DNA from 4 places in the Methyloceanibacter sp. wino2 genome. Region 1 is predicted to be linked to each of the others. Evidence: riboswitches for the same ligand, from Rfam matches in the RefSeq annotation. Region 1 holds a riboswitch; each other region holds the start of a gene.

The links. Region 1 has a riboswitch for cobalamin ahead of DCY11_RS13230 (DUF4198 domain-containing protein). Riboswitches for the same ligand answer to the same signal wherever they lie in the genome.
Region 2: linked by a shared signal. The riboswitch ahead of DCY11_RS06065 (carbohydrate porin) and the one ahead of DCY11_RS13230 (DUF4198 domain-containing protein) in region 1 are both predicted to bind cobalamin.
Region 3: linked by a shared signal. The riboswitch ahead of DCY11_RS16030 (carbohydrate porin) and the one ahead of DCY11_RS13230 (DUF4198 domain-containing protein) in region 1 are both predicted to bind cobalamin.
Region 4: linked by a shared signal. The riboswitch ahead of DCY11_RS07405 (HupE/UreJ family protein) and the one ahead of DCY11_RS13230 (DUF4198 domain-containing protein) in region 1 are both predicted to bind cobalamin.

Annotation. Positions count from the first base shown of each region.
Region 1 is NZ_CP028960.1:2,783,433-2,790,576, forward strand. It holds gene DCY11_RS13190 (DoxX family protein) at 1-44, shown strand, start outside; gene DCY11_RS13195 (hypothetical protein) at 150-389, shown strand; gene DCY11_RS13200 (hypothetical protein) at 1,218-1,469, opposite strand; gene DCY11_RS13205 (hypothetical protein) at 1,665-1,907, opposite strand; gene DCY11_RS13210 (energy-coupling factor ABC transporter ATP-binding protein) at 2,014-2,676, opposite strand; gene cbiQ (cobalt ECF transporter T component CbiQ) at 2,693-3,478, opposite strand; gene DCY11_RS13220 (cobalt ABC transporter permease) at 3,483-4,088, opposite strand; gene cbiM (cobalt transporter CbiM) at 4,085-4,717, opposite strand; gene DCY11_RS13230 (DUF4198 domain-containing protein) at 4,743-5,540, opposite strand; cobalamin riboswitch at 5,714-5,938, opposite strand; gene DCY11_RS13240 (putative quinol monooxygenase) at 6,278-6,715, opposite strand; gene DCY11_RS13245 (GlxA family transcriptional regulator) at 6,773-7,144, shown strand, end outside.
Region 2 is NZ_CP028960.1:1,306,774-1,313,917, forward strand. It holds gene DCY11_RS06065 (carbohydrate porin) at 1-1,203, opposite strand, end outside; cobalamin riboswitch at 1,304-1,515, opposite strand; gene DCY11_RS06070 (imelysin family protein) at 1,752-3,029, opposite strand; gene DCY11_RS06075 (LysR substrate-binding domain-containing protein) at 3,299-4,228, shown strand; gene DCY11_RS06080 (alpha-2-macroglobulin) at 4,388-7,144, shown strand, end outside.
Region 3 is NZ_CP028960.1:886,322-893,465, forward strand. It holds gene DCY11_RS04060 (TonB-dependent siderophore receptor) at 1-819, opposite strand, end outside; gene DCY11_RS04075 (carbohydrate porin) at 1,337-2,074, opposite strand; gene DCY11_RS16030 (carbohydrate porin) at 2,058-2,732, opposite strand; cobalamin riboswitch at 2,837-3,039, opposite strand; gene DCY11_RS04085 (MerR family DNA-binding protein) at 3,474-3,794, shown strand; gene DCY11_RS04090 (DUF411 domain-containing protein) at 4,974-5,414, shown strand; gene DCY11_RS15420 (hypothetical protein) at 5,602-5,961, shown strand; gene DCY11_RS04100 (efflux RND transporter periplasmic adaptor subunit) at 6,075-7,144, shown strand, end outside.
Region 4 is NZ_CP028960.1:1,586,771-1,593,914, forward strand. It holds gene DCY11_RS07375 (hypothetical protein) at 13-234, shown strand; gene cobD (threonine-phosphate decarboxylase CobD) at 256-1,317, opposite strand; gene cbiB (adenosylcobinamide-phosphate synthase CbiB) at 1,316-2,293, shown strand; gene DCY11_RS07390 (cobyric acid synthase) at 2,277-3,737, opposite strand; gene cobO (cob(I)yrinic acid a,c-diamide adenosyltransferase) at 3,740-4,357, opposite strand; gene cobU (bifunctional adenosylcobinamide kinase/adenosylcobinamide-phosphate guanylyltransferase) at 4,354-4,890, opposite strand; gene DCY11_RS07405 (HupE/UreJ family protein) at 4,898-5,527, opposite strand; cobalamin riboswitch at 5,562-5,764, opposite strand; cobalamin riboswitch at 6,126-6,349, shown strand; gene DCY11_RS07410 (DUF1636 domain-containing protein) at 6,459-6,884, shown strand; gene cobW (cobalamin biosynthesis protein CobW) at 6,881-7,144, shown strand, end outside.

The DNA.
Region 1 (7,144 bases):
GCGGCCCCTGGAGCGTCGATGAGATGCTGAGGAAAAAGTCCTGAGGACGGCGCCGTAGCGTAAACCGATTATTAAGCAAGTCTCTAAACTCGCCGTTCATCGCCGCCGAATCACACTCGGTGGCGATGAGCGTATGTCGGCATATCACGATGGCCGTCTTGGCTATCACGGTGACTGGTCTGCTCGGAACCAACGCGGCCAAACAGGTCGCGCCCGGATCCAGCGCGGAGCAGTTCGACAACGCGTTCTGGATCAAGACGAAATTGCCGGATGATCTGTTGGCCGGACGGCTCAACGTGACGACTGTCTCCAAGTCCACGGCAGGAATTCCGCTTCCCACCAAACCGCGTCACCGCAAGAAGGCACGGACCGCGCAGTTGCTGCGCTAGGTCTGCCGGATATCTCCAGCCTGTTGTTTGAGAGCCGCTTGCCGTCCGTTGCGCGGACGATCACGCGTGGCGTGAAAAAAGCAGAACCCCCGGCCTGGGAGGGAAGACCGGGGGCTCTGCGTCCGAACGCATCGCTTAGCGATCGAAATTCGTCTGGTAGGGGTTCGGGAAGCCGTCGGCCAGAACAGGTGCGCCGGTGGCCGCGAGCAGCGTCAGTGCGAGCATGATCGCCTTCATGATGTATCTCCTTGATCGATGGCCCGTTGCGGAATTGCTGTCGGGCTTGTCGTGGTCAAAAGGTAGATACGGGCGGACGGCATTACCAATCACGCTCAGTCAGAACGAAGTGCGCTGAACCTCGCGCAAGTTCACAGAGACGTGTCGGACAGTTTATTGGGGCGCTGTGCCAGCGCGTGCGGCGCGCGGCTCAGATGGTCGCGAAGAACACGGTGACCAAACCCACCGCGCCGGCCCATGCGGCGACCAGAACGACGCTGGTCGCGAGTAGTTTGAAGGAACTCATGTCGCCACCTCATGCTGCTGCCTTGGCCCCGCCTTCAAAGGGGGTGAGCGTGGAGCGCCCTGACGCTCCGCGCCCGATTGCCAAGGAGAGGCTTACGCTCGCCAGTTCAGGGCCTGACCTTGCGCAGAGTGCGCGCGGCCGCTTGAACCCGTCCTGAACCGGACGTGCAGGTGACGTTCATCTTTGGGGAGGGCAAAGACCGGTGCGCCGCTCACGGCGCGCGGAGGCGAAGGCGCGCTGTGCGCACCTTCGCTTAGGTGTTTGGATGCTTGGAGGCTAGCGGCGCACGTTTGCGCCAGCGTTCCCTACCAATAGTAGGCGCGGCGTGCGCGACGGCGCCAGCGGCGCTTGTAGGGGCGGGGGCCGTAGTAGCGTTGGCGGTAGTAAGGGCGCCGTGCGTAACGATAAGGCCGATAGTAGCGGGGTCCGATACCGACGCCGACTCTGACGCCGGGAGCTCTGACATAGACGCCCGCGTTTGCTTGTGTCGGTGCAAATGCGACGACGCCAACCACCAACGCGCAAGCCATGCCACAGGCCATCATGAATTTCGTCATGGCGAACTCCTTCGACTTCAACTTCGATTTGATGTGCACACTCGCAGACAAATGCGGCAGCTGCCAGGCGAGAGCGGTCCGAAGCTTAACAAATGGGTGTGCGGCAAAGAGAGCCCGGCTTGCAGCGGGGTGCAAACCGGGCTTCGAGATCGGCGTCAGGGGGAACGCCGTCGGGGGAGGGAGATGGTCCTTTGCCTAACGGCGTGTGACACGACGCATCGGGCCAATAGGCGTGTCGTCGCCGTAGCGGTGTTCCAGATAACGGTCCAGCTTCTTCAGGCCGCGGCGCGCTTCGTGCACGAGCACTTGCTCGAGAGAGGGCGGGGCGTAGTCGTAGCAGACGGGGTCTTCGCCGCAGTCTCCGGCATAGGCGGCGCCTGTGAACAGAAGCGGTGCGGCGACGGCGGCGAGCGCGGCGGTTTTGGTGAAAACGGTCATCTCTAATCTCCTCATCGAAGGGGGTGGTGGTCGGGGTCGCTGTTGCGTGTTCGTCGATGAGGTGAAGGTAGTCGGAGGCGCTTGGCGTCTCGATAGGGTGGATCCCCTATATGGCGGAGGGTGAGGTGAGCTTCCCGTCCGCAAGCCGGACCGTGCGCGATGCAATGCGCTCGCGGAACTGCGCGTCATGCGACACAACGATCATCGCCTGCGGAAGCGTGCGCAATATCTCGGTCAGCCTGGCCTCGTTGTCTTCGTCGAGGGCGTTGGTCGGCTCGTCGAGAAGAAGAACCTCCGGTTCCATGGCCAGAACGGTGGCGAGCGTGACCAGGCGCTTCTCGCCGCCCGAGAGCTTGTGGGTCACGCGGTCCTTGAACCGGGCGAGATCCAATTCCGCCAGCACGCGATCGACGATGGCCATGGCTTCCTCGCGGGTCTTGCCCAGGTTGAGGGGGCCGAAAGCCACATCCTCGGCCACGGTCGGGCAGAACAGTTGATCGTCGGGATCCTGGAACACCAGCCCGGCAAGGCGCCGTACCTCGAGGAAGTCATCTTCGGCGCGGCGTTCCTGGCCGAAGGCCATGACGCGCCCGCGGCTGGGCCGCAGCAGGCCGACGATGAGACGCAAGAGCGTGCTCTTGCCGGACCCGTTGTGCCCGACGACGCACAGACGCTCTTTGCTGCCGAGCCGGATGTCTGCGCCATTGAGCACGGGCGGGTAGCCCGGATAGGCGAAATGAATGTCGGTAAGCTCGATCAGGGATGACATCTGCGACCCCGCCGCCTCAGATCAGAAACTGGAGCGCGACGAGCGCTGCCAGGATGCCGCCGAAGGCGAACGCGAAGCCGACATCCGATCGCCCATAGGCGAGGTCGCCCGATAACGGTATGCGCCCGGAGAACCCCCGGCACTTCATGGCGCCGAGAATCCGTTCCGACCGCTCCACCGCCCGGACGAGCATCATGCCGATCAAGTAACCCAGAGATTGGTAGGTGTGCCTGTTGTTTCCGGGGCGGAACCCGCGCGCCTTCATGGCGATACGCAGACGCAGATACTCTTGTTGAAGCACGTCGACATACCGGACCATGAACATGAGCAGGTAGACGAGTCCCTCGGGCATTTTCAGGCGGTAGAGAGCCTGTCCCAATTTGGCGGGCTCCATGGAACCGACAAGCGCCATCAGCGTCAGAATGATCGCATTGGCTTTCAAGCCGATCTCGATCGCCTGCCGCAACCCTTGCCATGTCGCTGGCCAACCGAAGACCGTGAACATGGCGTCGCCCGGCACGGTGAACGGCAAGAGCAGGAGCATGAAGATGATGAAGCCATCCATCGTGACCATGCGCTTCAGGGTCGCGCGCGGCGGCAACCGGGCCATGAACATCAGCGCCAGGGAGACGACGAGGGCGCCGGCCAGGATCCGGAGGTCATGAAGGCTGACCACGACGATGGCGAACGCCACCGCCGCTAGAATCCGGGCCCTTGGATCGATCTCGCTAATATAGGTCTTGGCCGTGGCTGCGCCGGTGTCCAGCAGCGACGGCCGTCCGGCCTTGACCACATGTCCCACGCCCTCAGGCCCCCGTCATTTTGCGGCGCGCGGCGATGTAGAATCCGAGCCCGAACAGGCCGAAAATATAGCCGATGCCGCCGAGAACGTTCTGAATGTCGTTCTTCTCCTTATACGCATCGATGTCGCGGCGAAGCGGTATGATCTGCTTTTGCACGGCCTTCGTGATCAACTTCAACTGTGCTTGCGTCACGGTCTCGTCGGCCGCGCCCTCTTGAGCGGAGGACGCTGAGTCAGTCTTGGTCTCAGTTGCCGTCGCTGTATCCGCTGCGACGGGCTCGGCGCCGGCTATGTCCGGTAGTTCTTCGGCTTCCATGCGGACAGTGGCGACGTGTCCGGAGCCGAGATTGGACTTGAATAAGTGCGCAACGGGCTTGGTCGGACGGAAGGTGAAGAAGCCTTCCTCGTCCGTCTTGGTTTCGCCGAGCTTGTTGCCGTCCTCGTCGAAGACCTCGACAAGCTCATTGGGCGCCATATCGCCGTTGGAGAAGCCGATCTCGCCCTCGATCACGTCGCCGCTGGCATAGACCGAAGCGATGACCTTATGCGCAAGCGCGGAGTGAACCGGCATCAGGATAAGTAGAATGAGCGCAAGGCGAAGGGACCTCATGACGAAACTCCTTCCGATGGGGACACCGTGAAGCCCTCGAACAGTTCGGGCTTTACCTTTCGTGCAAGGTAGATGGCCGCGGCTGTGATCAGTGCCTCGATGATCATGATGGGGATGTGCGCGAAGAATGTGAGCTTGGCCGCCGCCAGGAATTCATCCCCCGTCAGCGCCAATGAGAGAGCCACACAGCCCGTCGTCAAGGCAATCGCAAGGCCCCCGCCGATACCTCCCCAGATTGCGGCGACGGTGGGAGAGCCCGACGCGATACCCCGGCGGCAGATGTAGTAGACGAGCACCGCCGGCAGGGCGATGTTGACCGTGTTGACGCCCAGCACAGTCAGCCCGCCGAACCCGAAGAAAACGGCTTGCAAGAGCAGGGCGACGAAAAGGGCCGGAAAGGCGGCCCAGCCGAGCACCAACCCGGCCAGACCGTTCATGATCAGATGGACGCTGGAGGGTCCGATTGGCACATGAACCAGGGACGCCACGAAAAACGTTGCGCTTAGAACGCCCGCGGCGGGCATCTTCTCCGCCGGCAGCGATTTCAGGCCCAACGCAATACCGCCGGCGGCGAGAACCGCGCCGCCGATCAGGACTTCATTCGATAGAGCACCGTCGACAATGTGCATCTTTCCCTCCAGGTCCTAGGCTGGCTTATTTCACGTCGAAAGCGCGGACCCAGATGACCGCGTCTTGGGAAAGCTCCTTGCCCTCATGCTCCTTGGTGTTGCCGGAGCCGAGCGCGGCAAAGCCCCAGAAGCCCGCCTTTGGAATGCCGAATGTGAAGTAGCCGTTGTCATCGCTGACGGCGACGAGCGCGCCGCCCGGCATCGGCGAAGCAGTTGGATCTTTCGGCTTGTTCTCGTCCATGGACGGCTCGGCCGCCATGTACTCGACCTCGATCTCCACGCCGGGTACGGGCTTGCCGTCGGCCATCACCCGGCCGGTGAAGGTCGAACCGGCCACGATGTTGGTGGGCTTGTTGAGGGGAATGATCTCCGTGGGGAGGCCCTGCGGCTCCATCCAATCCGTCGGGACCTCATTCAGGTTGAGATAGCTCTTCGCGATCTGCTGGATGTAGATGTCCTCGCTCTCCTCGTAATAGGGAGAGGGAACAGCGACGAGGACATAGTCGCCCGATCGCTTGAGCGGCACGGAGGCATCGTAAGCCGTGGCAGTGTTCTCCGCGCCCTCGAACGTGATCTGCTTCAGCGTGTCCTTGAGGTCGATCTTCTTGCCGCGGTTGACGGCGTAGAAGTCGATCACTTCGCCCATATCCATCACGTGGCCGTTCTCGAAAGGATGCCAGAAGATCAGCTTGACCGGCACGTCTCCCGCCTTGGTCAGATTGACCTCCGGCGTATAGACGAGCTGGAAATGGGCGGCCGCGGCGAGCGGCGCGAGAAGCGCGGCAGCACCGATTGCAGCGGATAGTCCGTTACGAAGTTTCATAGGTCGTCTCTCCCAAGCGGCCCGTGCGGGACGAACCGCATCGGGCATGAGGAAAGGACGATCGGGGAAGTGGCGGTAAGATGAGCGGGAACGGAAGATAGGCCACCGGACACCCACTCAACCGCCAGACGCTCACCCCGGCGTCCGGTTTCGGTTAAGGCACCGGGCAAAAGCCGGTGCCGGATGTCAGCGGCAGGTCTCCTGACTCACGGATCGTCGCGTCGGCCTTGCCTTCCCAGGGTCGTGAAGTCCCCAGTGGCGTCGTTCAGCCGTGCTCACCGTTCACAGTTGCGGGGGCAGCCACGGGATTGTCGTCTCGATGACGCGAGACAGGACGCACCGTGTTCCCTCTTAGTCTCGACCAGCAATGATCGAGAACCGTCGACCCTTAGAAAGGGCCGCAAATTTTCGGCAGTGTCAATAGCGCTACGGCGTTTGCGACTGCGACGGAATGTTTCTCGCCGCCAGCGACGGTCTGTGCGGAATGAAGTCGTCGTCTGTTTTCGGCGACGTGATGGTGAGCGCCATTTACGCTAGCTGCGCGCCGGGTTGGTCCGCTTCGTCGGTACAAGTGTACCGAGGATCACTGTGTTACGAGTGGGCGATCCTCGGAATACTGGATGATCGAGGGTACATAGACGTGCAAAAGGCCGGGCGGCTGTCGCTTATGGGGCGGGCTGCCAGATTTGGCTCGGCGGCAGCCACACTCCACAGCCAGACTTCGGCTTAACCCTCCACTACACGCCCTTGCTCGTAATCAACTTGGACGGATGGATTGTGGGCTCCTCCGCCAGAAGCGGTGGCACGGTTGCAAAGATCAGCTTCGCGGCGTCGCCCGTCATGTGCGCGGCGCGCGCGTCTTCGCTCGTGAAAAGATCGACGAGAAAGACACTATCTGGCTCGGCCTCCGAACGGAGGATCAGCCACAGTGGCGTTCCTTGTTCCTTCTCTACATGGGGCAGCGCTGCGGCGAGGGCCTCTGCCACTTCCGCTCCTTTGCCCGGCTTGGCCTTGAATGGAATGACGCCGGCGATGTCGCTCATAGGGATCTCCTTGCTGACTGAAACGGGACGCCGTCCGCCGCGTCCGCGCGAGTTAGGCAGCGCAGCTGCCTCCTTCCGAACAATGATCTCGATCCCGGCCGTTGCCACGATGGCGGATTTGCCATAGTTCATGCAAAAATCGCCAAAGGGGTTCAGAAAGTCCGGCGGATTAGGGAGACTGGAGACACCATGAAGATCGTTGTCTTGGCGGCGAGCGGGTGTCTTCCCTCGGCCTTCGTAGGCCTGATGGACGTACTGACTCTTGCGCAATGGGCGCCCGCGAACAGGCGGCAGTCCGGCCCGGCTTTTGAGATCCTTTCGGCGAGTGCAGACGGGGCGCCAGTGACTGACGGACGGGGGTGTCGCGTCGACGTCATGCGCAGTCTCGACGAGATTGGGACCTGCGCTGCGGTAATCGTTCCGGGCTTCCTTCCCGATAATGCCCTGCGTCCGCCGTCCATGGCTGGTCTGGCGTCGGTGGCAACGTGGCTCCGCGCGGCACATGATAGCGGGGCTCTGGTCTGCGGCTCCTGCAGCGGAAGCTTCCTTTTGGCCGAAGCC
Region 2 (7,144 bases), 1.5 Mb from region 1:
ATCGGAAATGCTCGAATAGGCATAACCGATGGCCAGTGCGTCGTTCGGACGGCCCGGGATCATGCCCGTCATGGTCACACCCACGTCGAAGTAGAAATCGACATAGTTTCGATCGTCCGGCGCTCCGGCGAAGCGGGTGAAGAAGCCGAGGCCCTGCCCCTCTTCCGTACCCGGCGCGTGCCACAGAAGCTGATCCAAGATCACATAGAGAGCGTAATCGTTGTCCAGCGGCTTGCCGTCCTTGCCGGAGATCGCGATGGGGTTGCCGCCTACATCGGTATAGATGTGGTTGAAGTCCCCGAAGTGGTTCCAACCACCGATCTTGATCGAACCCGGCAGTTCACCGCCCGCCAGCGAATAGCTGTAGGCGCCTTCCGCCATCAAGAGCGTCCGATCGCGCAGACCGAAATCCAGTCCGTCGTTGTTGCACACTTGCGGATCGTCCGCGGCGCAGTCCGGAGCCGGATTACCGTTGTAGACACCGACCATCAGGCTGGTTTGCTCCGTCGGCGTGACGGCGACACGAACGCCGGGCGTGGCCAGCGGGTAGGCCGGACCGCCGCCGGGGTTGTTTTCGGCCGCGATCGGCGCCCACCCCCACGTGCCGTTGATGAAGTAGCCACCGCCTTCAGCGAAGAAGAACTCGGCGTCCGCCGCGAGCTGACCGACCTTGACCGACACCGTGTCGTTGAACAGGAACTGCTCGAACCAGATCTCGAACAGGCGCGTCGCGTCGTTCGCCTCGAAGCTGGTGACCGGCATCAGGGACCCGATATTGGAGCCCGTGATGGAGTTGCCGTGGATCTGGTAGCCATTGGCGTGGAAGCAAAGACCGTCCCACAGACCGAGCTTCTTCATGTCGGCGTTGACGTAGAGCTCGAGCACACCTTGATACTCGCCGCCCTCGTCGGTGCCGCCCCAATTGTAGAACGGCTCGGCGACATAGGCGCCGCCGATGTCGATGCCCGTGTTGTTCAGCGACCCGGTCATGCCGCCCTTCGCGCCGTCGATGAAGTCGAGCTTTCCGTTGGCCCCTGAGGCAAACCGATCGTACGGATCTTCCGGGATCTCGCAGGCGGCGTTGGCCGCGGCCGGTGCAAGGACGAGTGCGAGCGCACCGAACGCCGCAGCGCGCAGCCCCTTGCCGATTTGAAAGCCTGTAGGAACGCGCAACGCGCGTGGAGAATTCTGTGTGTCGGACATTCTTCCCTCCGAAGCCGAGTGACTAAAAAATCGCGTCAGCGCTTTCGGAGAATTCCGGCGGAAGATCCCGACAATGTGCGAACACCCCCGTTCGCCCATCAGCCCTGTCACGGTTGAAGGCAGGTCTCCTGGCTCACGGTTCATCGCTTTCTGCCCGACCTTCCCGGTTGCCCAGTGGTCACATTTGGCAGCGAGCTCACCGCTCACAGTTGCGGGGGCAGCCACGGCTTCGGCGCCATAGAGGCACACACCGTGTTCCCTTTTCATCCTCTCGGAACGAGTCTTCGAGGAACCTTCAACAGCCACAAGCTGTCCTCTGGCGCTCATACTGTCAATGGGTCGAGCACCCGACCCTCTGCGATCTTTTGTCATTCTTTCAGCCCCCCAACGGCTTCAGGTTCTATTCTGCTAATCGTCTTCGGCTGTTTTTCGCCGTTGATCCGACTCGGAATGCGTAAAATACAACATTCCGAGTCATCTTTTCTCAAGGTCGATTGTCGTCGCAGTAGCTGATTTCTCTTCAACTATTGCCGACCGTACTGTTTGGTCTATTCAGCTCCCACCTTCTCGGGCGCATCGAGACTGTCCGATCCCTCGAACTCGATGGCTTTCAGATCCAGCGTTGCCACGGCCCGCTCGATCGCCTTGGTCTGAACGAGCAGAGCGTCGACCACGTCCTGGACGACCTTGTTGCCCTCGTCGTTCCCCTCACCAATCATCTGGTCGTAGTTCTCGGTGGTCAGAGCACGCAGATAGAGCGTGTTCATCGCGTCCATGGTGGCATCGAGCGCGGCGATGACTTCGGCGTCTACTTTCGGATCCTTGGCCTTGACCACATCCGAGACACTCGGGCCCGAAACGACGGAGCCGTCGGCGCGGCGATAGCGGCCCGTGTAGACATTGTGGATGCCGAGCGCGTCGAAGAAGTGTGCGGCATGGGTGTTGTCGGAGAAGCAGTCATGCTCCTCTTCCGGGTCGTGCACCATCAGGCCGAGTTTGATGCGCTCGCCGGCCAGCTCGCCATAAGACAGGCTGCCGAGACCGGTCATGATGACGGTCAGGCCGCCTTCATCGCCCGCGTCCATGACGGCCTTGCGCGCATCGCCGCCTTCTTTCCACTGATCGGCCATCCACTGCAGATCGTCGATCAGGAGTTGGGTGACGGTGCTCAGGTACTCGGCGCGCCGTTGGCAATTGCCGTTGGAGCAGTTCTTCAGATCGTAGTCGGACGCGGGACGCTCGCCGGCGCCGGGCTCCGTGCCGTTCAGGTCTTGTCCCCAAAGTAGGAACTCGACCGCGTGATACCCCGTCGCCACGTTCGCCTCGACACCGCCCGCTTCCTGCAGCGTGTCGGCAAGCAGCGCTTTCGTGATCTTCGAGGTATCGATCTTCTTGCCGCCGAGCGACAGGGAGACGTTCTTGATCACGTCGGCCACGTAGAGTTCGTTCTCGGGCGACTCGTCACCATAGACCTCGGCGACGTAGTCGATCAGACCTTCGTCCAGCGGCCAGGCATTCACCTTGCCTTCCCAATCATCGACGATCGGATTGCCGAAACGGTAGGCCTCGGTCTGCATGTAGGAGGGGCGCGCGGCGATCCAGGCGGCGCGGGCGGCGCGCAGGTTCGACTCCGTCGGGCTCTCCAGGAACTCGTCGATCGCGAGCTGCATGGTCTTGGCAGTCTCAAGCGAATCTTCGTATCCGGCCTGCGCGATGTCGGCGTAATTCTTCAAAACGTCCTTAGGGCTATCGGCCAGCGCGGGCGAGACGTAACAGCCAAACGCCAGGACAGCCGCCGGCACCATCGTCTTTAGTCCTCGAAACATCGAACTCCCTCTCAAGTTGCTACGACTCGCCGGTCGTTTTCTATCTAAAATCACCAATTTCGATCGCTTTTGTCTATGACAAGGGCGAAAGATGCGACGGCCCAGCGGCCAGGGACCGTGGGCCGCCGCAAGGCTGAGATGAGGAAGCGTTTCGGCTCGGGCTGAAACACTTCAGACACTCGGGCTGGGCGGCCGAATGTCTTGCCAGAACCCTACGGGGGCCCTATCATGAATGAAGTGAACAGTTTTCATGATAATAGTTGAATGATATGCATCTTAAGGAAGTCGACGCCAATCTGCTCGTGACGCTCGATGCACTGCTGGTCGACGCCAGCGTCACACGTGCCGCCGAACGGCTCGGGCGCAGCGCCTCCGCCATCAGCCATGCCTTGGCTAAGTTGCGGGAATTGTTTGACGATGAGCTTTTCGTGCGCGCCGGGCAGAGGCTTGTTCCAACCGCCCGGGCTCAGGAACTAGCGCCGACGGTCCACGTGATCCTCGCGGGCATGGAGAGCCTGCTTCGTCCCAACAAGCCGTTCGACCCGTCGCTGACGATGCGCGCGTTTGCCGCAGCCTCCAGCGAGGCCGGCGAATTGATCCTCATCGAGCCACTGCGCAAGCGGTTGCAGGAGGGCGCGCCGAGCGTCCGGGTCGATTGGACGTCGTCCAATATGGAGTCGATTATCGACGAGTTGCGCAACGCGCGCTGCCACTTCGTCATCGACATCATGGGCGAGAGCGCCCAGGCGCCGGACGTACGCGCCGCCAAGCTTTTCGACGACGAACTCGCAACCCTGGCGCGGCCGGGGCACCCGTTCTCCAAGCGGCGCCCGAACGGCGAAGCCTTCGCCGGTGCGGAGCACGTGGCCGTTCACTCCCTCCCAGGGTTCCAAGGTCTCGCCGACCGGCTGGCGCAGGCGGGGCACGACATCCGGCGAACGTCGCAGGTCTCCTCCGCGCTTGTGGGCGTCATGGCCACGCTCAACAGCGATGCCCTGCTTACGCTCCCGGCCTCACTCGCAAGCTTGCTGGAACGGCAGTTCGGCCTCTCGCGGATCAAGCAACCCGTCGAGCCCGTGACGTTTCCCGTGCGCCTCCTGTGGCACACGAGCTACGACCGCGACGAGTGCCATCAATGGCTGCGCGGCGAGTTCTCGCTTCTAGCCCAAGAGCTCCTGGCTCAGGACGTGGCGGGCTAGCGTCAAATCATTGGCAATGGCCCGTCCGTCGGGCGTTTGCGGCGCGGTCACGTTGCGGCCGACCGGCCCACAACCGCTCAATTGTTTCCGTCATGATGCTCCGCTACCATGGCCTCCTCGCCCGCTCGCCGCCGAGGGCCGGGCGTCTGGAGGACACCCATGGTTGTGTGGTTTCGCACCGGCTTTGCCGCTGTGCTTTTCGCCTGCGTCTCCCTATCCGCTTTCGCCGCCGACAAGACCTATCAAGACGACGCGCTGGACGAAGCGGCCATCACGCTCAAAGTCGACCTCAAGAACGAGTCCGGCACCATCGAGCGGCCCGTGCCGATGCTGAAGGAGCAGGCCGCCGTGCAGCTGCGGAAGCAGTCTCTCGGGAACGCCGCCTTTATCTATGGGCAGATCGTTACCGCCGCGCCGAACGACTCCGAGGCTTGGCGGCGCCTTGCCGACATCTGGCTGGCCATCCCGCCGGACGAAGACGACGATGGCAGCGAGCGCTACCGCGAAGCCAGAACTGCCGCCTATATCGCCTACACACAGGCGAAGACACCGAAGGGCCAAGCCGCCGCACTCGGGTCTCTCGCCAACGCGTTCGCCAAGGGCAGCGAGTGGCGTCCGGCGCTGAACGCGCTGCGGCTTGCCACCACGCTCGACGACGATCCGGGCCTGGCGGCCACCTACGCTCAGCTTCGCGAGAAATACGGATTCCGGGTCGCCGATTTCAGCGTGGATTCCGACGCGACCTCACCCCGGGCATGTTTCCAGTTCACCGAGCCTCTGCTTGCGCGCGCGGACTACGCTCCATTCGTCGCCGTCGCCGGCGAGGACAAACCGGCCCTGTCGCTCGATGACAAGCAGCTTTGCGTGGAGGGCCTGAAGCACGGCGAGTCCTATAATGTGACCTTGCGTGCGGGGCTGCCCTCGTCCGTCCACGAGGATCTCATCAAGAACGCCCCGTTCACGATCTATGTGCGCGATCGCACGCCGTCGGTACGGCCCGTGGGCAAGGCGTACGTACTGCCCAGCACCGGGCAGCAGGGCATTCCGCTCCAGTCGGTCAATACCGGCGCACTCGACGTCACGCTGTATCGCATCGGCGACCGCAATCTGCTGGGGACCGTGCTCGGCTACGACTTTCAGCGCAATCTCTACGGTTACAGCCTCGAAAACATCGCGGATGAAAGCGGCGAGGAAGTTTGGAGCGGTTCGCTCAAGGTCAAGAAGGACCTGAACAAGGACGTGACGACGGCCTTCCCGATCAGCGAGGCCGTGCCCCACTTGGCGCCCGGCATCTATATCCTCGCCGCGCGGCCCTCCGACGTTCCGGGCGACGACTACGGCGAGCGCGCGACCCAATGGTTCGTTGTCTCGGACTACGGGCTGACGGCCTATTCCGGCTCGGACGGTATTCATGCCTTCGTCAACTCGCTCGCCACGACGGAGCCGATCTCCGGCATCGAACTGCGGCTGATCGCCCGCAACAACGAGGTTCTCGGCACAGCAACGACCGATGCGGACGGCGCAGTGACGTTCGCGCCGGGTCTCGCGCGCGGTAAGGGCGGCCTTGCGCCTGCGCTGCTGGTGACGGGCGCCACGGAAGGCGATTACGCCTTCCTCAACCTGAAGACACCGGGCTTTGATCTGACCGACCGGGGCGTGGCGGGGCGGGATGCGCCGAAGGGCCTCGACTCCTTCGTCTTCACCGAGCGTGGCGTCTACCGCACCGGCGAGACCGTGCACATCACGGCTCTGCTCCGGAACGCTGCGGGGATCGCCGTGCCGGACCTAAACGCGACACTCGTTGTCGACCGGCCGGACGGCATCGAGTATCGCCGCATAGTCGCGCAGGACGCAGGGGTCGGCGGCCTGTCCGTCGATCTGCCGCTCATCGCCGCCGCCCAGACCGGCACGTACCGGGTCAAGGTCTATTCGGATCCGAAGGCGGCGCCGATCGGCGAGACGAGCTTCCTCGTCGAAGACTATGTGCCAGAGCGGCTCGAATTCGACATCTCCACCGATGCGAAAAGCCTGTCGCAAGCTGCCCCCGCCAAGATCGCCCTCGACGGCCGCTTCCTGTACGGGGCGCCGGCATCGGGACTTCCGGTCGACGGCGAATTGAAGGTCACGGCCACCAGCGCCCGGCCCGGATACGACGGCTTTGTGTTCGGCACCAAGGACGCCGACAGCGGCGAGAATTTCACCGTCGAGACGCTGCCGCTCGCGGATCTCCCTGAAACGGACGCCAATGGCCAAGCTACGTTCGACGTGGCGCTCGGCGCCTTGCCCGCCGCATCGCGCCCGCTTCAAGCCAAGATCGTGGTGCGCCTCGCGGAGCCCGGCGGCCGCGCGGTCGAGCACGATCTGACGCTGCCGATCGAGCCGAAGGCGGACATGATCGGCGTGAAGCCTCTCTTTAAGGGCACGGCCCTGAGCGACAACGACATCGCCAAGTTCGACGTGGTGATGGTCGCGCCCGACGGCACGCAACTGGCGAGCAAAGGCCTGAAATGGCAGCTGCTGCGCATTGAGCGGAAGTACCAGTGGTACCGCCAATACGGCAGCTGGAACTACGAGCCCATCAAGGTCACGCGCCGTGTCGCGAACGGCGTGATCGACGCAGGCGCGGACGCGCCCGCATCGATCGAGATGCCTGCTTCCTGGGGCCGCTACCGGCTCGAGGTCGAAAGCCCCGACCCGCTCGGTCCCGTCACGACCTACGGCTTCGACTCCGGCTGGTACGCTGAGGCCAGCGCCGATACGCCCGACCGCCTCGAGATCGCGCTGGATAAGTCCGGCTATGCGGAAGGCGACACGATGAACGTCGCCGTGACCGCGCGCGCCGCCGGCACCGTCACGCTTTCTGTGATCGGCGACAGGCTCCTCACCCAGAGCACGGCCGATGTCGAACCCGGCCTC
Region 3 (7,144 bases), 1.3 Mb from region 1:
ACCGCCGCCGCCGCGGCCGAAGATCATGGCGTTCGGGCCTTTGAGCACCTCGATGGTCTGGACGTTGTAGAGATCGCGGAACGTCTCGATGTCGTCGCGCACGCCGTCGACGAAAAAGTCCGCGGTGGTTTCCTGGCCGCGGAAGGTCAGCTGATCGCGATGCCCCTCGCCCTGCTGCACGGCGATGCCCGGAACGTAGAGCAGCGCCTGGCCGAGCGTGTTGGCGGCCTGATCCTCGGCGAGCTCCTCGGGGATGATCGAGACCGAGCCCGGGATGTTCATGATCAGCGTATTCGTCTTGGTCGCGGACGAGGTGCCCGCGGCGTAATAGCCGTCGACGCCCGACGAGCCGCGGTTCAGCGTGCTGCCGTCCACGGGGAGATCGAAGATCGCCTCCTCGATCGCGTCCTGGGAGGCGTAGCCGCCGTCGGCCGTGGCGGCGGGCGCGCTCACGGGAGCGCTCGCGGTGGTGCGCGGCGCGGGGCGGGGCCGCGGCCTCGGCTCAGGGTCGGGCTCCGCCTCGACCACGGCGGGCGCGGCCTCAATGTCGGGATCCTGCTCGACGATCACCGGAGGGACCTGGGTGTCGGCTCCAGGATCGGGGCTGCCGCCCGTGGCGGCGGGGGCGCCGTTGCCGGTCACGCCCGATTCTAGGCCGCCCTCTCCGGTTGTTTTCCCGGTCTCCTGTGCATGAACTATTTCACCCGATAGGGCAATGAGCGCCGCAGAGGCCGCCAAGGCGAGCAGCCGCTCTCTAACTTCGCTGAGTTTCCTGGACGAACGCGACGCGGAATGCGCCGCCGTGACACGGAGTTCCATTTACTGCCCCCCGGCTCTGATCGACCTTGGGGCGCGCCTCATCTCACGCGAAACTGCTCCCCTCAAATCCACAGGCAACGATATTAGGGTTCGAGTGCTGCGCATAATGAAGGGTTTTCAACTTAATATATGAACAAAATTCATTTTTAGGATAGTGACCAGGCAGTAGAGGACCTCAACCGATTTCTGGCGTCACGCACACGAAGGTTTAGTTACCCTGTGCCTACATCTGGTTGGGTTGGTCTCTCGAGGACGGCAATTCGCGCTATAAGCTCAGACTTTGCCTTGGTGCAGGATCACGTCACCCTTTTTTTTATCCTGGCGCCCTACCACCCGGCCTTCATCGTCACAAAGGCCGACGTCGGCGCCCCCGAAAGAGATGTTGTTGTGCAAGGAGATCTAATACCCGGTGCCGAACATGTTCTCCGCATTGACGCGCTCTTTTCTAGCCTGTTTCGCGATTTTGAATCGCCGCCCGATTTCACATGAGTTTCTACTCGTCACGCTATTCCTGGGATCAGTAATTGATGATGCTCCTCATCCCAACGACCAACGCATTCTCGACTTTTTGGTTGGGTGTATCGTTGAATAGATTGGGCACCGAGCCTCCGGGATTATGGATGTATTGCACCACTGGCTGTATCGCCCAGCCAGATACGATCTCTGCAATGTAGTTCAACTCGAGGATTAGTTCATAATCGCGAATGATATGCAGCCCCGCCTTGCGGTCGAGATCGGAGGCTTCGTTCGAAATACCGGAATACGCGACGCCTAGAGCGATGCCGTCATGAGGGCGCCCGGGCACCCATCCGTCGAAGACAATGCCAACATCAGCATAAGTGTCGACCTGATTGCGGTCAGCCGGGCTAAGGATCGCTCGGGCGAAGGCCGATACACCTCCTGTGCCGCATTGGCCTTCTGGTTGATAGAGCACCTGATCGACTACCACATAGACGGCTTGGTTTCCTTCATGGCGAGACGCAGAAAGCCCCTGCGCGAGCGGGTGTATTGGATCATCGAACTCGCCAAAATCGTACCAGCCGCCAAGTTTGACCGTGCCGGACGGGCAGCTGCCGTTGCCGTAGGAATAGTCGGCCTCGAAGAGCAACAAGGGGGGATCGTTAAGGCGAAAATCGAAGCCGTGCGCGTTACACTGCCCGGGATCACGTTCCTCGGCGCAGGGACCGGCTGGATCACTATCATAAATCCCAAATTTCAGTTGGAATAGGTCCTGAACTTCAACAGCGACGCGCACCCCTGGTGATGCAAACGGATAGATGGGACCGCCAAAAAGGAAGGTTGTCGGAGCTGAGAGTCGTCCAGCCAAAGGTAGAGGCGATGAATCTCGCAGCCACCTCCGAAATGAGAAATTCACTGTCGGCACCCAGCTGGCCGAGACGGATAGAGGCGTGCCCGTCATAGAAAGCCTGTTCAAGCCAAAGCTCATGCAGACGCGTGGAAGGGAATGCCTCTATGTTGCTAACGCTGACGATGCTGCCGATGTTTTCAGCAGTGATGCTGGTGCCGTGAATTTGATAGAAATCTATATGGAAACTCAACCCTCGTGCACCGGTGAGGTTCTCAAGATCGGCATCGAGGTATCCCTCGAGAAGTCCTGCGTAATGTACGCTTTGCTCCATTCCTCCTGAGACGTTGCCTAGCACGTCGCTGGTGTAGTCGATGCCGTAAGAAACTCCCTGCCGGGCAAGGACATTGCGTACACTTCGAGGATCTCCATATCCTGGCAGACTCGTTGCAATCGAGGGCTCCGGGATCCCCGGCGGCAGCTCACCTATCCCGTCTGGAAGACGGACATGTGGATGATGCTGCTGATCGGCCCATGAACCGTTAGCGATAAGAAACGGACTTGCGAATAAAGTTGTGACGAGACAAATGGCCGTGATCGACTTCACGATAGGATTTCCATCCATGTGCGCCTGCGGCGCGAAGCCTTCACGGATGGAACGCGAACTAGCGCTTCCCTTCTTCGCCTGCGAGCACCCCGCTCGCACGACGCCGATCAGGCACCTGTGACGGCAGGTCTCCTGGCTCGCGGGTCGCTGCCTAGACGCCGTCTTCCCGGGTTTCCCCCAGTGACATGTTGGCGCTCGGCTTGCCGCTCACAGTTGCGGGGGCAGCTGCGGACTTAGCTGGCATTATGCCAACTTCTCCACATTCCCTTTTCATCCTCATAGAGGAACCGTCTTGCAAATGATTATCAGTAGATTCCAACTTCGTCAATTCGCCAGTTCCTGCTTGGCAGGCGGATGGTCCCGAGGCACTGCCAGGCCGTTGCTCAGCGCAGGCTAATGCATGCAAAAGGACGCCCCGCCAGTTGGGGCTAGCGGGGCGTTGATGTACGGCATTCGTATGTGACTGCCGTACATAGATCAGGCTGGCTCTCCGGTAGCAAAGCGCCTTCTCGCTTATTGGTCGTTCAGGAATGGCAACCAGCCACTCGGGCCGGCTCACACGAAACGCTGAACGGTCAAAGTGGTGATGATCGGCTAGTGGGTGATGATGACATCCTTCACGGTGGAGTATGACCTTTACGACAGCGTGCAACGTTGTGTCCAATAAGAAGGCAATCGCTCCCCAGTTCTACCTTTTTTCGTTCGACCATTAACATCGAGACGATTAGATACTACGAACGCGTGGGGCTGCTTGATGCTCCGCCCCGCACTCGGGGTGGGCTTCGCATGTACGACCGGCATCATACTCGACGCCTGACCTTCATTCGTCGCAGCCGTGAACTCGGCTTTTCGTTGGACGACATTTGCACATTGATCAGTCTCTCAGGGCGAAATCAGGATTGCGCTGCAAGGGAGTTGACTCTTCGGCACGTGGATCAGGTGCAGGGCAAAATCGCCAACCTAAAGCGGTTGGAGAGAGCACTAAAAAGTCTGGCCGAGGCGTGTAAGCCCGGCGATCAAAAATCGTGCCCCATCTTCGATGCTCTAGCCGGGCAAAGTTAAGTGGCGGCTTACCGACTGCAACTGCGCTGAAGTGTCATAAGCAAGTGCAAGCGACGACGACACTGGGGTCGGATGCCAGTGCCAAATATTTGATCACGAGACCCTTGATGTTTTTGGCAGAGAGATCATTCTGATGAGATGGTCACGTTCGTCAGTCGGCTCGCTTTCGCCATCTTCCTCACCGTAAGTTCGCACGCAGTGGCGGGCTTGAGCCACGCTCAACCTATTGTCGGTGCTGTCGACTTGATCACGGCTACCAATCTTGGGGCTGGCGAGTGCGACCATTGCGATGGCTGTAGCAAGCCTTGTGTTGTGCCGGTCGTTTGCAATAGTCCCTGCTCGCCCATGGCTTTGCCGTTGACCTGGACGGAAGAAGCCGCCTCTAAAACTACCTCCCTCAAATCAACTGAAGGTTCGCGGTTCAGAAGCGCGGTGATCCGCGCTCCTACACCACCTCCTCGCTTTTTCCACTTCGTCTGAGCAGTCCCTGGAGTGGGCCTGCCTAGTCATGGGACCCCCGCCTTTTGGGGGCGTTCCGTCGTTCATGCGGCGGTCGAACAACCATCGATGCCCAAAGGAGTGGAAAAATGTATCGATCACTAGCAGTCGTCCTGACTGGAGTAGCGTTTGTCGCTGTAAGTCTATCGTCGGACGTCGCCACCGCGCACCACAACGCCTATCACAACTTGGGAAAGTGTGGTTCCGCGGTCGAGTGTCCGGGTCAGAAGCAAGGGACCCAAACGAAAAGCTCTAACCGTTAGACTTCGATAGAAAGGGTCGGCCGGGCCTTATCCGATAGGCCTGGCCGATCCCACAAAGACCGATGCTCAAGCGCCGGGTATAATCGAACGCTTGGGCATATGGCAAAGATGATGGCCACCAGCGTTGCGTCAGGGATCTTCGCCGCGTGTATTAGTCTGAATTATCAAAGAGTGCAGCCTCTACAGCAGTCCTAGGAGGATTGAATCATGAGCGAGATGATGAATAACGGAATGATGTGGGGTATGGGAATTTGGTGGCTGATCATCGGTACCATCGCCGTGCTCGTTATTGCGGCCTTAGTCAAGTACCTGTTCTTTCGCTGAGAAGGACAGGGCGAGTGCGACCGAAGTCTCGCCCCTCAATGGGGTTACACTTGGCACGCTTGCCTTTGCCATCTGCATTGTAAGGAGTATCCGGATGAAACACGCCATGAGAATAATTGCCGCGTTGGTGTTTGCCTTCGTCACCGACTCAGCCTTTGCGCAGACTTTAGAAGGGACATTCTACAAGCAACAGCAGTGCACGTGCTGTGAGGCCCACGCAGACTACCTGCGCAAAAGCGGCTTCGAGCTGGATATAACGTCAGTGAACAACTTGGCTGAGATGAGCCTTGATGCCGGTGTGCCCGAGGGCTTTCAAGGTTGCCATCTTATCAAGCTGAACGGCTACGTTTTTGAGGGGCACCTGACCAGCGAAATCATAAAGAGGTTTCTGGCTGAAAAGCCACGGGACACCATTGGTCTCAGCATTCCCGGCATGCCAAGCGGCGTTCCCGGAATGGAAGGTCCAAAGGAGGGACCAATCAAGGTTTATGCTGTGAAGAAGGACGGCACCACATCGATCTACGCCACTCAGTAATTATTAAACAGTGGCCTCGCCTGTACGAAGCTCTCGACCGCCTGCCGGGGGATTTGCGCTAATCAGCGCGACCACGACTTGGGAGTACTGGGAGGCGGTGCGTCAGTTCTGGGTCAAAAGCGGGCGTCAAGGGCTCACAGCGAGTTCACTTGACCAGCATACGGTCGGCGGTTACGCCAACTGCAGCATGAGGAGTTTGCGCATCATAGTCGATGCCGTCGTGGCGTTGTCGCTGGCCGCCCTGCCGGTCTCGGCCGTCGCAATGCCCTCAGCCGTGGCGGCTGGAGTGGCGGCCGGCATGCCCGATGCGTCCGATATGGCGGCGCACACGAATTGCTGTGCCGAGTCCAAACACTGCGAAAAGCAACCTAAGAACGGCTGCGGCGAATCCAGCGCGTGCCTCCTTAAATGCACCGTGCTCTCCGCCGCTCAAGTCGCGGCGATGGATCTTGCCACGCCGCCCAAAGCAGCGCCGAAACTCGCGAACTTGGTTACGAGCTTCCGGTCCACGCTGGACCACCCGGCTCTCCCGCCACCCCGCGTCTAGATCCTTGAACGAAGTCGTGTCGCCGCCACGCACAAGCTCGTGCCTGGCGAGCTGCACGCGCGAGCCCTTTGTACTGCGAAGGCCCGTCACTCTCGGATTTGGAGACGCGCGCTATGAAGCGTCTAAGTAGTTTGGCCTTGCTGGCCGCCGGCATTGTCGCCGGGGCGGCGGGCACTTATTGGTACGCGCATCGGGACGAGCCGATGCCGATACATGCCGCGACCGAGCCCGCCGCTCACGACGAGATGAGCGAAGGCGAGAACGGCGAACGGAAGATTCTCTATTACCGCAACCCCATGGGTCTGCCGGACACCTCGCCGGTGCCGAAGAAGGACTCCATGGGCATGGACTACATCCCCGTCTACGCCGACGAGGTCGATGACAGTGACACCGTGAAGGTGAGCCTGGCCAAGATTCAACGAAGCGGCGTCAAGACCGAGACGGTCGGCCTCAAAGCGTTATCCCGTGAGGTACGCGGCGTTGGCACGGTCGAGCACGACGAATCGACACTTTGGGTCGTGACGGTTCGCTCCGACGGCTACATCGAGGATCTGTTTGTCAATAAGGCCGGGGCGCACGTAAAGACGAGCGATCCGATGTTCCGGTTCTACAGTCCGCAAATTCAGCTGGCCCAAGTCGACCTCCTGGTCTCGTTGCGCACGCAAGGCCGCACCGGCTTCAACCGGGACGTCAGAGGCGCCATTCAAAAGTTGCGTAACCTCGACGTACCGCAAGAACGGATCGACGAGGTGATCGAGACCAAGGAGAATGTGAGAACGCTCGATTGGCCGGCGCCCGCCTCGGGCCACGTAATCGAGAAAAACGTGCTCAAGGGCCAGTTTGTGGAGGCGGGCGAGGAGTTGTTCCGCATCGCCGACAACTCGCATGTTTGGGTCATTGCCGAAGTGGCCGAGGCTGACATCGCCGACGTCAAGGTCGGCACGCCCGTCACGGTAACGCTCCGCGCCTTCCCCAACGACCCGCACGAAGGCAAAGTGACCTTCATCTATCCCCACATGCGAACGATGGAGACGCGAACCGTCTCGGTCCGCATCGAGCTGCCGAATCCCGACGGGTCGATGAAGCCCGGCATGTATGCCGACGTGGTGCTCCGTCCCGACGCCGATGCTCCCGACGTCATGGCGGTGCCTTCCAACGCCGTCATCGACAGCGGCACGCGCAA
Region 4 (7,144 bases), 1.2 Mb from region 1:
TCGGAGGACGCGATGGCAGCCGAATCGTTGGTGCAAATGCTCGAGGAAATCGCCGTAGGGCTGAAATCGGGCGACGAGGAAGTCTATGGCTGGCTTCGGGATCAACTCAAAGAGTGCGGCGGCAGCGAAGTGTCCGTCGAACTGGCTATGGGTGTGATCGCCAGGCTCCTGCCGGAAGAAGCTCAAGGCAGCATAGAACTCGCCGAGCACTATAACCGCCGCTGGGCCCACTAGGCCGCTCCCGCGGAAGGCCCCCTAAGACGGGGATTTGAGCGCGCCGCTCAGGCGTTGCCACTCTACTTCTTTTCCCGGAAGACCGAATCGCAAGAGTTGCGGGTTCTCCTCGAACCGGCGCACGAAGATGCCTGCCTCGCCGAGCGTTGTGAAAACCGCCTGCGCGCGCGGGCTGCTGACGAGGCAGAAGAGATCCGTACGGCCCACCGGTGTCAGACCGGCCGCGCTAAGCAATGTCTCCAGCCGCTCCGATGCGGTTCTCAGTGCCATTCGGGTGCCGTCTATCCAAGCCCGGTCGGCGAGCGCCGCGGCGCCAATGGACAGCGCCGGCCCGGAAACCGGCCATGGACCAAGCCGGGCGCGAAGCCGTTCCGCCAGCGAGCGGTTCACCAGCGCAAAACTGAGACGCAAGCCTGCAAGACCGAAGAACTTGCCGAACGAGCGCAGCACGGCGATGGGCGCGTGTTCGACCTGATCCGAGACGCTGGCGCCTTCGGGGCCGACATCCATGAAGGCCTCATCCACAACCAAAATGCCGCCGTTCGCCTTCTGCTCGTCAGCCAGGTTCGACAGGTCGTCTTTGGACGTCACGCGCCCATCGGGATTGTTGGGATTGACCACCACGGCCAGCGAGGCGCCGCCGAGGTCGGCGAGGCTTCCGACCGTCGCCACCGCGTGGCCTCCCAGCGCCGCAACACGCGCATGTTCTGCATAAGTTGGCCCCAGAATCGCGGCGGACCCTTGCGGCATGAGATCGGCGATCAGCGCCATCAAGATCTGGCTTCCCGGCGCGGCCACCACGTTTTGCGCCGACGGCGCGCCGTAGAAGGCCGCAGCGAGATCTAAGAGGCGCGCGAGCGCCGCGGGTTCGGGGAGCCGTGCAAAATCTTCTTCGCCCAGAGACGCGATAGGATAGGGATGTGGGTTGATGCCGGTCGACAGGTCGACGATCGGCTGAGGCGCATTGGGAAACTGCGCGCGTGCTGCGGCGAGATCGCCGCCGTGCAACAACGAGGCGTGCGTTTCGTCCGCGGCATTTGCGGTTTTGAGGCGATTGAGTGGAGATGGACCGGGTGACGTCATGGCAGCACCGCTAGCGCTTCTTGCGATGCTCGTCGAGCTTGCCGTCGGCTATCCCGCCTGGCTTGCGGCGCGAATCGGCCATCCCGTGACGTGGATGGGGCGTTTGATCGGCTGGCTTGATGCGCGGCTCAACGACTCCGCGGCGGACGGCGAGGCGCGACGGCGTGCGGGCCTCATGGCGCTCGTGCTCCTGCTGTTGGTTGTCGGCGCTTGCGCGATTCTTCTCGAGAGCGCGCTCCTGATGCTGCCGTTCGGGCTTTTCTTTGCCGCGGTCGCGGCGAGCACGCTGATCGCGCAGCGTAGTCTCTATGCCCACGTGGCGGCCGTGGCCGCGGCGCTCGAGAGCGGGACGATGGAGGACGCACGTCATGCCGTCTCGGAAATCGTCGGTCGCGATACGACTAAGCTCGATGAAGCCGGCATCGCGCGTGCGGCCATCGAAAGTCTCGCCGAGAATTTTTCCGACGGCGTCGTATCGCCCGTGATTTGGCTGGGGCTTGCCGGCCTCACGGGCGGAGCGCTCTACAAGGCCGTGAACACCGCCGACAGCATGATCGGCCATCGCTCGGCGCGTTACGAGGATTTCGGACGCGCATCCGCTCTGCTCGACGATGTGGTCAATCTGCCGGGCGCGCGCCTGTCCGGGTTGTTGCTTGTCGGCGCGGCGGCCATTACCGACAAGGCTTCTCCCGAGGAAGCCTGGAATGCGATGCGGCGCGATGCGGCCAAACACGCCTCCCCCAATGCCGGTTACCCGGAGGCGGCCATGGCGGGCGCGCTCGGTGTGGCCTTGGGCGGACCGCGGACCTATGCCGGATCGAGAAACGACAGCCCTTGGCTCGGCGATGGCCGGCGCACGGCAACCGCACAAGACATTCGCGCCGCCCTTCGGCTTTACGCCCGTGCCGACGGCCTGTTGATCGCACTTGTGGCGATCGCGGCCGCGCTCAGCGTGATCCTCAGCGCGACAATGTAAGAAGACGGTCGATGTCGACATGCTCCTCCAAATGGGCGGCAAGGTCGTCCAGAACGGCGTCGACCTGTTCATCGTAACGGACCTGCGAGGGGCCTGCGGCAAACCGGGCAAGCCACGCGGCGCGCTGGTGGTCGTCGGCGAATAGCCCATGCACATACGTGCCGTACACTTGGCGATCGGCCGAGATCGCGCCGTCTTGGAACCCCGTGTCGAGTCGGGCGAAGGGGCGCCCGCAATCGGGGCCCTTCGTGCGGCCCATATGCATTTCGTAGCCCTCGAAGGGCACTCCGTCGAAGGTGTGGCCGGACGCCGGCTCGAGCCGCTTGTCTCCCGAGAGCGTCGTCTCGATATCGAGGAGCCCCAAGCCTTCGGCTTCACCCGGCGCCCCTTCGATACCCTCCGGATCGCGCAAGACCCGCCCGAGCATCTGATACCCGCCGCATAGGCCGAGCACAGATCCGCCCCGGCGCAGATGAGCGTCGATATCGATGTCGAACCCGGCGTCGCGAAGAACGCGCAAGTCGGACAGCGTCGCTTTCGAGCCCGGCAGGACGATAAGCTGCGCATCCCCGGGCAGCGCCTCACCAGGCCGTACACGGACGACTTCGACGGCCGGCTCGGCGGCGAGCGGATCGAGGTCGTCGAAATTGGCGATATGGGGTAGCACCGGCACGGCGACCTTCAGCGTCGCATCCGTCTTGGCCGCCTGTTGCTGCTCGAGCGCTAACGCGTCTTCGGCCGGCAGGGCTCTTGCGCCTGCGAAAAACGGAATGAGGCCGAGCGGCTCCCAGCCGGTCTCTCTTGCGATGCGCACCATGCCGTCCGCGAAAAGAGACGGGTCGCCTCTGAATTTGTTGACGAGGAATCCGCGGATCATCGCGGCATCTTCGGGGGCAAGCACGGCCTTGGTGCCCACGAGGCTGGCGATGACGCCGCCGCGGTCGATATCGCCGATAAGAACGACCGGCACGTCAGCCTCACGTGCAAAACCCATATTGGCGATGTCGTTTGCGCGGAGATTGACTTCCGACGCGCTGCCCGCCCCTTCCACCAGCACGATGTCCGCCTCGTCCTTGAGAAGGGCGAAGCTATCCTGCACCGCGTCCATGAGCTCGGGCTTGAGCGCCTGGTAGTCCGCAGCCTTGGCCTTTCCGTAAACCTGGCCGCGCACGATGATCTGCGCGCCGACCTCGCTTTGTGGCTTGAGCAGCACCGGGTTCATGTGAACGCTTGGGGTCTCGCGGGCCGCGCGCGCTTGCAGCGCCTGTGCCCGCCCGATCTCACCCCCATCGAGGGTGACGGCCGCATTGTTCGACATGTTTTGCGGCTTGAAGGGCAAGACCTTAAACCCGCGGGACACGAGTGCGCGCGCTAGCCCGGCCACGATCAGGGACTTGCCCACATCGGAGCCCGTGCCCTGAAACATGAGCGCGCGGGCGGTCATCGCTAGAATTCGATGCCGGCTTGCGCCTTCACCCCGGCGGCGAAATGGTGCTTCACGAGCGTCATGTCGGTAACGAGGTCCGCGGCTTCGATCAGCGCTGGCTTGGCGTTGCGCCCCGTCACGATCACATGGAGGTCCGGGCGCCGCGCCTTCAGCGTGGCCACGACTTCGTCGAACGGCAGATAGTCGTAGCGCAGGGCGATGTTCAACTCGTCGAGAATGACGAGGCTGAAGCTGGGGTCGTCCATCAGCTCGACCGCCTTGGCCCAAGCACGCTCCGCCGCGGCGATGTCGCGTTCCAGATCCTGGGTCTCCCAGGTGAAACCTTCGCCCATGGAATACCAGGCGACCTGGTCCCCGAACTTCTCAAGCGCATCGCGCTCCGCCGTGTGCCACGCGCCCTTGACGAACTGCACGATGCCGACGCGTTTGCCCCGGCCGACCATACGCAAGGCAAGACCGAAAGCCGCCGTCGACTTGCCCTTGCCCGTTCCGGTGTGAACGATCAGGAGACCCTTCTCGACCGTCTTCTCGGCCACCTCGGCATCCTGCGCCTTTTTGCGGTTCGCCATCTTGGCGCGATGGCGCTCGAGGTCCTTTTCATCGACCGACTTGGTCATGTGTTTCCTTTCACCACGAGAGGCTGGCCCGCGACCACGAAGATGACGCGGCTGGCGATGGCGGCAATGCGCTGGTTGAGGCGCCCTTGCGCGTCCCGGAAGGCTCGCCCCAGCGGCGTTTCCGGCACCAGCCCCAGACCGACTTCATTCGAGACGAGCACGGTGGCGTTCTCACGGGCGTGCAAAGCCTGCTCCAGTCGAGTCGTCGCCTGCTCGATGTCGTAAGGGCCGTGCATGATATTCGAGAGCCACAAGGTCAAACAGTCCACCAGGACGACAGCTCCTTTGGGTGCCGCGCCTATGGCATCGTGCAGATCGTGCGGCGCTTCCAGAGTCTGCCAACCAGCTTCACGCTGGGCCCGGTGCTCGGCGATGCGCGCCACCATCTCGTCGTCATGCGCTTCGGCCGTGGCGATATAGACCCACGGCCGGGGCAGACTGGTGACGAAGCTCTCGGCGAAACGGCTCTTTCCGGAGCGGGCCCCCCCGAGGACGAAGGTGATCCCCTCGTCCTCGAGATCGGTACCTGTCATTGAACCGCTATGCGCTGGGGATGATTTGCCCGAGCAGCGTCGCAAGACCGATGCCGACGACCACCGCGCCGGCCAGACGGGGCGCAATGGCCGAGACGGACGGGGAGCGCATGCGGAAGAGCATGGCGACACCGACGCTGAGAGCGCTCTGGATGATCACGAGACCGAGCAGATAGGCCACAAGCGGCGTGGACTCCGCCCCGAAGATCGACTCGCCATAGGCATAGCCATGAGCTAGGCCGGCAATGCCGAACAGCACCGCCCAGGCGGCCAGCGGAAGGGCGCGGCCACCGGCAAGCACAACGCCTGCAATCACCACGGACAGAGCCACGATCAGTTCGGCGCCGGGCATCTGGAACCCGCCGACATGGATGCCGACACCGACGGCCGATGCCGCGACGAAGAGAACCGGCAGGCCGAGATTGAGACCGCCGACGCCGACCGCGACGCCCACGGCGATGAGAAAGGCCAGATGATCAAGCCCGACCACCGGGTGAGCGAGACCGGAAAGGAACCCTTGTGCGAAGGTCGACGGCAAGACGCCGCCCATCGCGTGATGCGCAGAGGCCGGCGCGGCGGTGAGCACAAGCGCGGCGAGCGCCAGAAACGCGGTGCGCTGGAGAGAAGAACGGGTCATGTGATCCCCCTTGCGCCCTCCACCCGAGGGCGCGGTTCAAGGTTTGCGCCGCGGCAGGTTTCCTGGCTTTGCGGGTCTGCGCATCCCCTCCACCTTCCCGGAGCGGTTGCTCCAGTGGCCTGAGGAGGGGCGCTCTCCGCTTACAGTTGCGGGGGCAGCCACGGAATTGGGTAAGACCCTCACCGTATTCCCTTCTTGAATCCGCCTCATGCGGAAACCATCGGCGCCCCGACTATAGCGACGTTCGCATGCGCCGCAACCAAGCTCGTGACGCCGTGTGGGGATCGTTCGGCTACTGACGGCAGTCGCCGTCTCTCTCCTTTGACCGGCACTCGTTGTGAAGCTCTCCCGACCTCGGCCGGCCGGATGTGGTGACCTCGTCATAGTCGCTTGTCGGCCATTGCGAGCAGTTCCTGCACCAGTGCCAGGTATCGCTCCCCTTCCTCTTCCGGTAGGTAGGCATGGGGCTATCCTCCATAAGTTGTTTATGGTGGCGTTATACTCGCATTGCGTGCCTTTCTCAATACGGCGACCCAAGGGTGAACGGGGCAAGGGCGAGCGGGGCAAGGCCCGCATTGACAAACACGCGCCTGGGGCCCTTATGTCCCTGATCGACGGTTGCTCGTTTCGAGCGAACAGGGAACGCGGTATGGAGGTTCTCCAAATCCGCGGCTGCCCCCGCAACTGTAAGCGGTGAGCCCATGGAACGGTTTCAACACCGGTCTTGGGCGCCCGAGCCATCGCCACTGGGGAGACCCCGGGAAGGCGGCGAAGGGAGAGACCCGCGAAGCCAGGAGACCTGCCGTCGATCTAGTCGTCCGCCGGGCGGGGTGCCTCTGCGACGGTTGGATCTTCGTCCGGCCCGAATCTGGGCCGACTTGCACCCTGTCTGCTGTGGCTTTCGCTTGAGATCGCCGAGGGATCTATCAGGGTGACATCTCCCCTAGACGCCAAGGACAGTGCCGCCAAGGTCCCGGACGGGCCGACCGTCTATGTCTGCGTGACCTGCCGCAAGCCAGGTGAGGACGGCGATGGCCCGCGCGCGGGGCTCCTGCTCGCCGAGGCCACCGCCGAGGCCGCGCGCGGGACGGGTGTCACTGTCCGCCAGGTCGAATGCCTTGCCAATTGCCGCCGCTCGCTCAGTGCCGCGATGCGGAAGAAAGACAGCTGGACTTATGTCTTCGGCGACTTGACCGCCCCGGACGATGCGGCAGCTCTCATCGACGGCGCGATGCTTCTCGCGGAGTCCGAAGACGGACTTCTGCCCTGGCGCGGCAGGCCCGACGCCCTGAAGGGCGGCCTCGTCGCCCGTGTTCCACCCCTCGTACTCGGCCCCATTCCGGAGGATTTCGAATGAATTCTGTCGCCCGCATTCCCTGCACGATCGTGACCGGCTTTCTCGGCTCGGGAAAGACCACGCTCATCCGCCACGTGCTTGCCAACACGGGCGGGCGGCGTCTGGCCGTGATCGTCAACGAATTCGGTGACGTCGGTATCGACGGCGAGATTCTCAAAGGCTGCGGGGACGAGAACTGCAGCGAAGAGAACATCGTCGAACTCGCCAATGGCTGCCTGTGCTGCACGGTCGCCGACGAGTTCGTGCCCGCGCTCGACGAG